DNA from 4 places in the Fusibacter sp. QWL-12 genome. Region 4 is predicted to be linked to each of the others. Evidence: riboswitches for the same ligand, from Rfam matches in the RefSeq annotation. Region 4 holds a riboswitch; each other region holds the start of a gene.
What was found. Region 4 has a riboswitch for cyclic di-GMP ahead of AC4PID_RS12995 (transglutaminase-like domain-containing protein). Riboswitches for the same ligand answer to the same signal wherever they lie in the genome.

Region 1 (2,206 bases), 1.7 Mb from region 4:
GCGATGACTTTAGTAGAAATTATAATGGCGATTGCATTAATTGGTATAATCACCATTTCTATTATGACGTTGCTAACTTCTGGCTTTACACAAATTACTTCCTCTGGCGAAAGAGCGAAAGCATTATTTCAAGCTCAAGCACAAATAGAATCGGATATTAATGATATTGGACAAAGTGCAAGTGATGCATCTGAAACCTTGACATTAAAGATAGACGACACTGAGATAATCGTTCCAGGTAAAGTAAAATCCGTTAATACAGCTTTGCCGAATGGTAGATCCGTACAAATTGAAATATTCCAACCCTATAAATGAGGTTTTAATGAAAAAAACGTATAGAGGATTAACGTTAGTTGAACTTATAGTTGTCATTGCACTAATTGGTGTTGTGATCACAGTTGCATCATCAATTATGCTTTTTGGACAGAAGACAGCAAATTTATCGGAAGAAACAGCAATGAATCAGTTCGATGTAAGACAACCTATAAAAGGATTTTCCAACCAAATTAGATATGCAAGTGATTTAGAAATATTAGACTCAGATCCTTTAAGCTATGAAAGTGGCTATCATTACATCATTTTTGATGACGCGACAAATACGATAAAATATGTTGAGGACACAGTAGAAAAGTCAATTACAGGACTAACAACTATATCAGATTTAACTTTTTCAGTATCAAAAAATAACGCAAATCTAAAACAGATTAACTTTACATTTGGTAAAGTAGATTCGACGCAATATGATTTAACCACTTCACTTATTATTAATAATCTCTCAGATACCGGTGTGAAAGGTGTATCAACAGGGATTGGAGTGAAGTATAAATAAGGCTAACAATGATGAACTCTTTAGAAGTGGGGACTTTTAAGAGCATTGTTATTATAGAATAGAAATGGGAAGCTCATAAAATTTATTGCGTATCTTTAAGTAGATACGCTGATTTTCGTGCTTCTCTAAAGATGAGGGCAAAGTACTTGAAAAAGTACGACGCAAAGCATGAAGTCTAAGGTTTATACTATGGCGGTTCGGCTGCAGTCTAATTAGGCTGTGGTTTTTTTGTGTTAAAATCACAGCCTATAAGCCTAGACTTTGAGGAGGGTGGAAATGAAGAAATATTTAAATGAACTGAATACTATAAAGGATGAACAAGGTGCATCGCTGGTTTTTGTTTTAATGGTTATGTTGGTTGTGTTGATTTTTAGCACGTCAGCTATGGCAATCTTTAGTGCGAATTTAAAACAAGCGAAACAGCAACAAGATCGACTTGAAGCTTATTATTTATCTTATTCAGGAATAGAAATGGCTTTTGAATCATTAATTTCAGATGATATGGAGAAAACAAAGGAAATTCTAAACGCTGCGTCAGCGGATTTTGCACTTGTGACCAATGATATTGCCTTTGGAAATGGTTTGATCGATATAAAGGCAGAAAAATCAAAAGATCCAGGGGTTGATGGATGGATCAAAATCACATCGACAGCAGAACTCTCAAAAAATCATATGGTCTATATCCGCAGTATGTATTTTAATCCGGATAACCCAAATGAAACATTCTGGATCAATGAGTAGGAGGCGTTATGAAAAAAGTAAAAGGATTTACTCTAATTGAGTTAATTATTGTTATTGCACTTTCTTCAATCGTTCTTCTAGCTGCTTCAAATATGATGATATTTGGAATGAAAGCTCAGAGCATAACCTTGGACGAGTTTGAGGTGCAATCTGCTTTAAGGATTATGACAGAGAAGATAAATGTGGTTTCGAGAGATGCAGCAGGTGCGTTTTTGCTACATAGAGAGAATACTTTGAATATGACCAGTGGCTGGAACTATATTATGCTCAATGATGATCAAACTAAATTGGTCGAGTACGTATGGGATGAAGCGAGTGGTAAGCATATCGTTCAAGATATTTTTTCGGGAATTGAAGGAGTCACTTTGGATTTGGTTTTTACAAAAGATGCAGACCCAGACGAAGACAAATTGGTCACATATGAGCTCAAACTGAAGAAAAATGGCAATGAAAGAGTGATAGATTCTACCGTTGAATCAGTAAATGCATTACAAGTTGTAGATAGAGCATATGGTAAAGTGGCAAATACAATATCCTATAGGAATGACAAACGGGTTACTGATATCGTTACTTCACAAGCTGCTGTCGCAATGGTACTCGATACTTCTGGTAGTATGGACAGACAATTGAATGGCA
Region 2 (2,206 bases), 1.7 Mb from region 4:
TTTCTCTTCCTTTTTTCATCATTCTCGCCCCCAAAGATAGGATTGTGAATTAACCGATAAAGAGAAACGGTTAATAAGTACGTCAATAATTGGATCATCTGCAGCGATTGGTATCAATTGACTTCTGCCACTTGCCTCAGTAATATCAACGCCATCTGGATAAAAGAAATATTTGTTTTGACCTGCATTGTTCGGAAGTGTTAGTGCATTAGCGCTGCTGTCTAAAATACCACCACCAAAGTAGACAACTCCATATCTTTTTCCCGCTTGAAAACTATAGCTACTATGCATACTTGTACCAAAACCTTGGATAAGGGCATTATAGTAATCCGCGGATTCATAGCCATGTGTGGACTCATACGAGTCATCGTTATTTAACTTCGTATCGTCAAGATACATGATGCTTCCCGATGTTTTTTTATCAGCAGCTACCTCAAGAGAGTAGCCAAGTTTTATATCATCTCCTGTAGCATTTAGTTTGACAGTATTCACAAAGTAAACGATGGATGCATCAAAGGTTATATTAATTGTATTGTTAATTTGTCTTAAGCTAATGCCCTTTGCATCTGTGAAATACAAAATCGAAGCTCTAAACACAGAGTCAGAGGTGCCTCCTTTTGGTGATTGTACTGGGTTTCCTTCAAACTCAACTGCTTGACCTAAATAGTTGGTCGTATTGGCATTTATCCCTTTTTGAAGGTTAATCCCAGTTACCCAGTCCGCTGGATTTACAAGAGGAGAATCTGGTAGTTTCATCTTAACTCTGAGAGATAAGCTCTCTGTAACCGTATTATTTTCAAGAGAAGTGGCTGTGGAAAAAATCTTAATCTCAGACGGTCCATAAAGTTCATAGTTTAACTCAAATTTACCCTTGCCATCCACCGTAAACGCATTAGGATTGGCACTTAAATAAGATGCCACATGCGTGTTTAATGCCGCAACAAAATCGGTTAAAGTACTTTGACCATAATTGACAATTTCTTTTCCAATTATTTCGACACCTACCAGCACGCCTGATCTAGCAACGTAGTGCGTCTGCGTTTGAAATTGTTGACGCATAGCAAATTTTGTATCTGCAAGGGCAACATTTAAAAGTACCATGCCCAAAATTATAACTATAACCATAATTATTATAACGGTTGGTAATGCAGCACCTTTATGCTTTTTATCCATGTTATCACCTTCCTATTATGATATAATCCCCATTTCTATCATAATACCACTAATAAAAGTCGCTAAACCATTCTCCTTTCATATTTGTCAATGACAAAGCTTTTTTTTACCACAAGCGAGATTGTGGCTAAATAAAAAAGACTGCACTCAAAAGAGTACAGTCTGTCAATCATAGTAAACACCTTAGACACATGACTTTGCGCATTACGTTTTCACGTAGTTTGCCCTACTTAATATAATTATAATTCAATGACTATTAGAAGTAAAGCACGAAGGCTAATTTGCAAGGTTTATTAAGGTTCAAATACAATCCATGGTTCAAAATCAAATAACTGGTTGTCATCTTGGTTGTTTTTATCTGTCCATCTAATTAGCTTACCATCACCTGCATTGCTCAAGTCCCAATCAGTTAGACTACTAGAAGCTAAATCGAACACATATGCGTTATACTGATTCGTCCATGCAAGATCGGTATAAACTTTATAATAATATTCACTTTCTATTCTCACTGCATCTAATCTAAACTTTTGCGAGTTTGTATTTGTATTGGAAGTGAGCCTGATAATTTGTCCATCATTTTCATATGTGTTATTTGAATTACTGGTTTCAAGATATCTATTATTGGTCTTGTTACGTAAATTATAAAGCGAATCCTCATATGGTGGACCAAGAATTGGTTTGTTTGAATTACCACTGTAAACCACAGCCCATAAGAATGGATCCATCTCTGACTGTGACGACGATTCAGGCCAAGCATTTTGTCCTACATATCCAGAACCGTTTACACGTAAAAATTTAGGGTAATCCGTCTCATTTATTTCAGTATGTCGACCGTGAATTCTATACCAAACGTTACCTATAACCTCTTGCGATATAGCATATCCTTCTACTTCAACACTTTCGCCATCTATCATGATTTTATTCCCTTTGATATTAAGCGTAGCATTACTAATGTTTGATATATTATCAAAATAAAGGACAATCGCATTTGACTTTCCATTCACATAATCATATTCTGTGGCATGATATTCCG
Region 3 (2,206 bases), 770 kb from region 4:
ATTAAACTTATCTTTTTCATAATTGTTAGTGAAAGTAATTAGCGGACTAGGGTTGCGTCCATCTACTGACACAGCGCTTGGATTTTCAGTCACTGCTGTAAACCCATCTGGTAAATTAACCTCTTCAATTTTATATTGTCCTGCTGGTACAGGATCAAAATTAAAGACTTCATTTTCTTTAATTTTTGCTGTTTGTAGAATTTTATCACTGCTCACATCAATTAAATTAAAAGTAAATTCAATTCCTTCTGGTGGTGTATCTCCTGTAATGATTTTTTTAACTGAAATTGTATATTTCTCTGTATATTCATTATTAAAGGTGACAGTTGGCGAAAGATTATTTAATACAACTGTAACTTCTTGATCATTTGTAGTTACATGGTACTTATCAGGAATACTTACCTCTTTCACGATATAGTTGCCAAATTTTACATCTTTAAAGTAGCCCTCATTTGCACCCGTGATGGTAATTGTATCTATAGGACTTCCAAGTGGCTCTTTGTCTTCATAAAGCTCAAATGTAAACGTTGCACTAGTAGGTGGTGGATCACCTGATAGCGTTTTCAGCACTTTAATCGTGCCCTTGTCAGGTGTCTTTGTAAAGACGAAGAAGTGGCTAATTCCTTGTTGCGTTGGAATGACAAACTCTCCACTGGTTGCACCACCTATATTAAAAAGATAAGCGGTTTGATTTTCTTGACCCTCAATATAATAAGGCGCTTTATCAGGTTTGAAATTCCCCGTTTTTATAAAGAAATAGCTGATCGGTGAAGTAGATGTCCAAGACCAATTTTGTGGTTTAGGTGGTTTAGGGTCTTTATCCACTCCATCTGGCTCATCGACATCAACTTTAGTAAAAACAACAGATCCAAATCCGTAATCATATGATTTACCTTCGACTATAACTTCGTCAAACTTTACACAGTTATAGTCTGATACATCTAGATAAATACTGCCTGAATCTGAATTAAGAATGTCATGATCCTTGTCAGGGTTATTACCTTCTACAACTTCGCCATTTGTAGCAGCAAACACTGTTGGGATCATAGATACGATGATAAGAACCGTCATTGCTATCGCTAGATAGCGTTTAAACCTCGCTTTCATAATTACCCCTTTCTTAAAACATCGTTTTAAGAAAAGCCGGTTGCACTATAAGTTCCATGCATTTAAAGTGCCCACATAAAAAATGCACTTCATCACTTCTTTTCAAGTTCTTTATACCTCTGGTAGATGTATACCCTCACAACGTGACATAAGTAGGACATCTGTGTGACATATGCGTGACATAACATAAATTATGCAAACCGGCTCCAGTTAAGACCACAGTTGTATCTGTCAAGCTGATAGTGCTGGCCCATTTTGGGTATTATACCTTATAACTAAGAAAACCTTAATTGATAAAGAGGTGCAAATGGTTCCAGAGGATTATACGAAGGGTAATATAAAAAAACAAATTTTAACCATGGCGATCCCCGTGAGTATTGGCATGTTTTTCAACACGATGTTTAATGTAGTTGATACGTTTTATGCGGGCAAGCTAAGTACGTCATCACTTGCAGGTATGTCCTTATCCTTTTCAGTCTTTTTTATGCTGATTGCTATAACTGCAGGGATTAGTACTGGTCTTTCTGCACTTCTTTCTATCGCTGCAGGAAAAAAAAATGAAGAGGAAGTACGAGTCCTCTCAGCAAATGGCATCTTTCTAACCTTTATCGTAAGTATCCTTTTTTCTATTTCAGGAATTGTGCTTTCACCCATCTTACTATCTGCTTTAGGTGCAACTGGAGACACACTTGGTAAAGGGGTGCAATATCTGAGAGGGATTTATGCTGGTACTTTGTTCTTTGGACTTAATTCCGCCTTCAACGCCTTACTTTCATCTAGAGGTCTAACAAAGCCATACAGAAATTTCCTCATTATTGGATTTATCATGAATATCATTCTAGATCCACTATTTATCTTTGGTCCATTTGGACTTCCTAAAATGGGGACATTTGGCGTTGCACTTGCTACGGTGATCGTACAATTGACAGGGAACTTTTATCTTGCGCTAAAATGTCGTAAGCTATTGGGTTTAAGGCGAATAGAGTTCAACTTGATTCAGTTTAAAACAATTAAAAGCATTTTATCTCAAGGCATACCAGCTTCACTCAATATGATTACGATTGCACTTGGCATTTATGTTATTAATTACTTCATCTAT
Region 4 (2,206 bases):
GAAGCATATGACAGTCAATTGACATTAAATGAAGAAGCAGATCAACAAGCCGAGGCAGATTTTCTTGCTTTACAGGCAATTTATGAAGCTAGTGATGCGATAGAAGCGAGTGAGGAAGAAACGACAGTTGAAACATCTACAGATGTGACAGAATCAATAGAGGCATCGACGGAAGCAACAACAGAAAAAGCGAAAACTGTAGACAAAAGTGTTATTGGGAAAATTAAAATATCCAAAATCAATTTGATAATGCCGATCCTAATGGGTGCAACAGATAAAAATTTGAATAGAGGAGCTGCTGTAATTGCAGGCACTTCAGAGTTTGGTGAAATCGGAAATGTAGGTATAGCGGGACATAGAGGTAGATCATATGGCTTGTTTTTTAATCGATTGGACGAGTTAGGTAAAGGCGACATCATTGAAATCACTACAGATAATAAGGTCTATAAGTACACCGTATATGAGACCCTTATCGTAGAGCCAACTGAAATTTCTGTATTATATAAAAATAATGAAGATAAAATTTTAACCTTGGTTACCTGTGATCCTGTAAAGAACCCAACGCATCGTTTAATCATACACGCTTTACAAAATCCATAAAAAGTCGTAATGTTTTTGTAATTGTACAAAATTAGAAGTGTGGTATACTATTAGCATAGAAGTAAATATTCTGTGAAGAGATGTCTTTTCACGACAAAGGCAAACCATCGGAAACGATGGGACGCAAAACTATAGGGCCTTTCCGAAAGGAGTGGCAGCCAGTCGCCGAATGAGGAGATTTTCTATTTTTTGAAAATTTCATTACGTGAAACGAACCTCTCACCGATAACGGCAAACCATTGGAAACGATGGGACGCAAAGCTATAGGGCCTTTCCATAAGGAATGGCAGCCTAGCTACCGAAGGGAGAGAAACATGAAAAAAATATTGAGTTTATTAGTGATGACAGTTGTTTTGGTCAGTGCATCGTTTACCAGTTTTGGTGCAACTCAAACCATTCAAGCAGATTTGGCAACAGGAATCGTAAACGTTGAATATAGCACATTAAGTAGCAGTAAAATTTTATTGTTAGTTGAAAAAGATGGTCAAAGATACTCTTATCCAATCGTTGACACAGATGTTAATCAATTTCCGTTACAACTTGGAAATGGCACTTACACAGTGAGATTGATGCAAAATACCACTGGAAATAGTTACAAAGAGCTTACTAAAACATCGGTTACGTTAAATTTGGCAAACTCTAATGTCGTATATCTTAATTCAATTCAAGATATAGAATGGAATGAAGATACACTAGCTGTACAAAAGGCATATGAGCTCACAAAAAATTTAACTTCTGATGATGCAAAAGTAAAAGCGATTTATAACTATATTACCAAAAACTATAAATACGATTATAATAAAGCTAAAACTGTAACTAGTGGTTACTTCCCAAATGTTGATAGTACATTTGCTTCAAAAAATGGCATTTGTTATGATTATTCGGCATTATTCGCTGCAATGACAAGAAGTGTTGGGATTCCTACGAAACTTGTAAAAGGTTACTCAACGAATACTGGTGATGTCTATCATGCATGGAATGAAGTCTATATTAATGGTACTTGGAAAACAGTAGATACGACAGTTGATGCATCTTATGTTCAAGCAAATAAAACGGTATCTATGTATAAATTAGCAAAAGAATATAGTGTTTCAAAAGTTTATTAAGCCTTCTTAACTGTTCTGTAGGTAACTGCAGTGCAGTTTTTTTATTGATCACACATTTTTGTGGTAAAATCTGAGGATTTGATGTCCGAAGATTTTTATTTTTTTGTCTTTTTTTAAAATTATGATATCTTTTACAACAAAAATAAGATATTATTATAAGGTTGAATATTACGCTTTATTAGTTTAGGAGATATAAATGTTAAAAAACAAAGGCATCATCAATATTGCGGTTATCGCTCACGTTGATGCAGGAAAGTCAACTTTAGTTGACGCATTTTTAAATCAAAGCAATGTTTTTAGAGCAAATGAGTTCGTGCCAGAATGTGTTATGGACAGTAATGATTTGGAAAGAGAAAGAGGCATCACCATTTACTCAAAAAACTGTTCTATTATGTACAATGATTACAAGATCAATATTGTAGATACACCGGGCCATGCTGACTTCTCGTCAGAGGTAGAAAGAATAATGAAAACGGTTGATACCGTAATCTTATTGGTTG

Region 1: another riboswitch for cyclic di-GMP. It lies ahead of AC4PID_RS02875 (hypothetical protein); the one in region 4 lies ahead of AC4PID_RS12995 (transglutaminase-like domain-containing protein).
Region 2: another riboswitch for cyclic di-GMP. It lies ahead of AC4PID_RS02860 (hypothetical protein); the one in region 4 lies ahead of AC4PID_RS12995 (transglutaminase-like domain-containing protein).
Region 3: another riboswitch for cyclic di-GMP. It lies ahead of AC4PID_RS09450 (MSCRAMM family protein); the one in region 4 lies ahead of AC4PID_RS12995 (transglutaminase-like domain-containing protein).

Annotation. Positions count from the first base shown of each region.
Region 1 is NZ_CM178745.1:491,809-494,014, reverse strand. Features, by position in the region: gene AC4PID_RS02885 (type II secretion system protein) at 1-315, shown strand, start outside; gene AC4PID_RS02880 (PilW family protein) at 323-829, shown strand; cyclic di-GMP riboswitch class I at 956-1,038, shown strand; gene AC4PID_RS02875 (hypothetical protein) at 1,106-1,570, shown strand; gene AC4PID_RS02870 (prepilin-type N-terminal cleavage/methylation domain-containing protein) at 1,579-2,206, shown strand, end outside.
Region 2 is NZ_CM178745.1:487,284-489,489, forward strand. Features, by position in the region: gene AC4PID_RS02855 (type IV pilus modification PilV family protein) at 1-22, opposite strand, end outside; gene AC4PID_RS02860 (hypothetical protein) at 19-1,173, opposite strand; cyclic di-GMP riboswitch class I at 1,327-1,409, opposite strand; gene AC4PID_RS02865 (Ig-like domain-containing protein) at 1,467-2,206, opposite strand, start outside.
Region 3 is NZ_CM178745.1:1,933,687-1,935,892, reverse strand. Features, by position in the region: gene AC4PID_RS09450 (MSCRAMM family protein) at 1-1,107, opposite strand, end outside; cyclic di-GMP riboswitch class II at 1,133-1,216, opposite strand; gene AC4PID_RS09445 (MATE family efflux transporter) at 1,415-2,206, shown strand, end outside.
Region 4 is NZ_CM178745.1:2,700,895-2,703,100, forward strand. Features, by position in the region: gene AC4PID_RS12990 (class D sortase) at 1-600, shown strand, start outside; cyclic di-GMP riboswitch class I at 689-770, shown strand; cyclic di-GMP riboswitch class I at 821-903, shown strand; gene AC4PID_RS12995 (transglutaminase-like domain-containing protein) at 915-1,706, shown strand; gene typA (translational GTPase TypA) at 1,903-2,206, shown strand, end outside.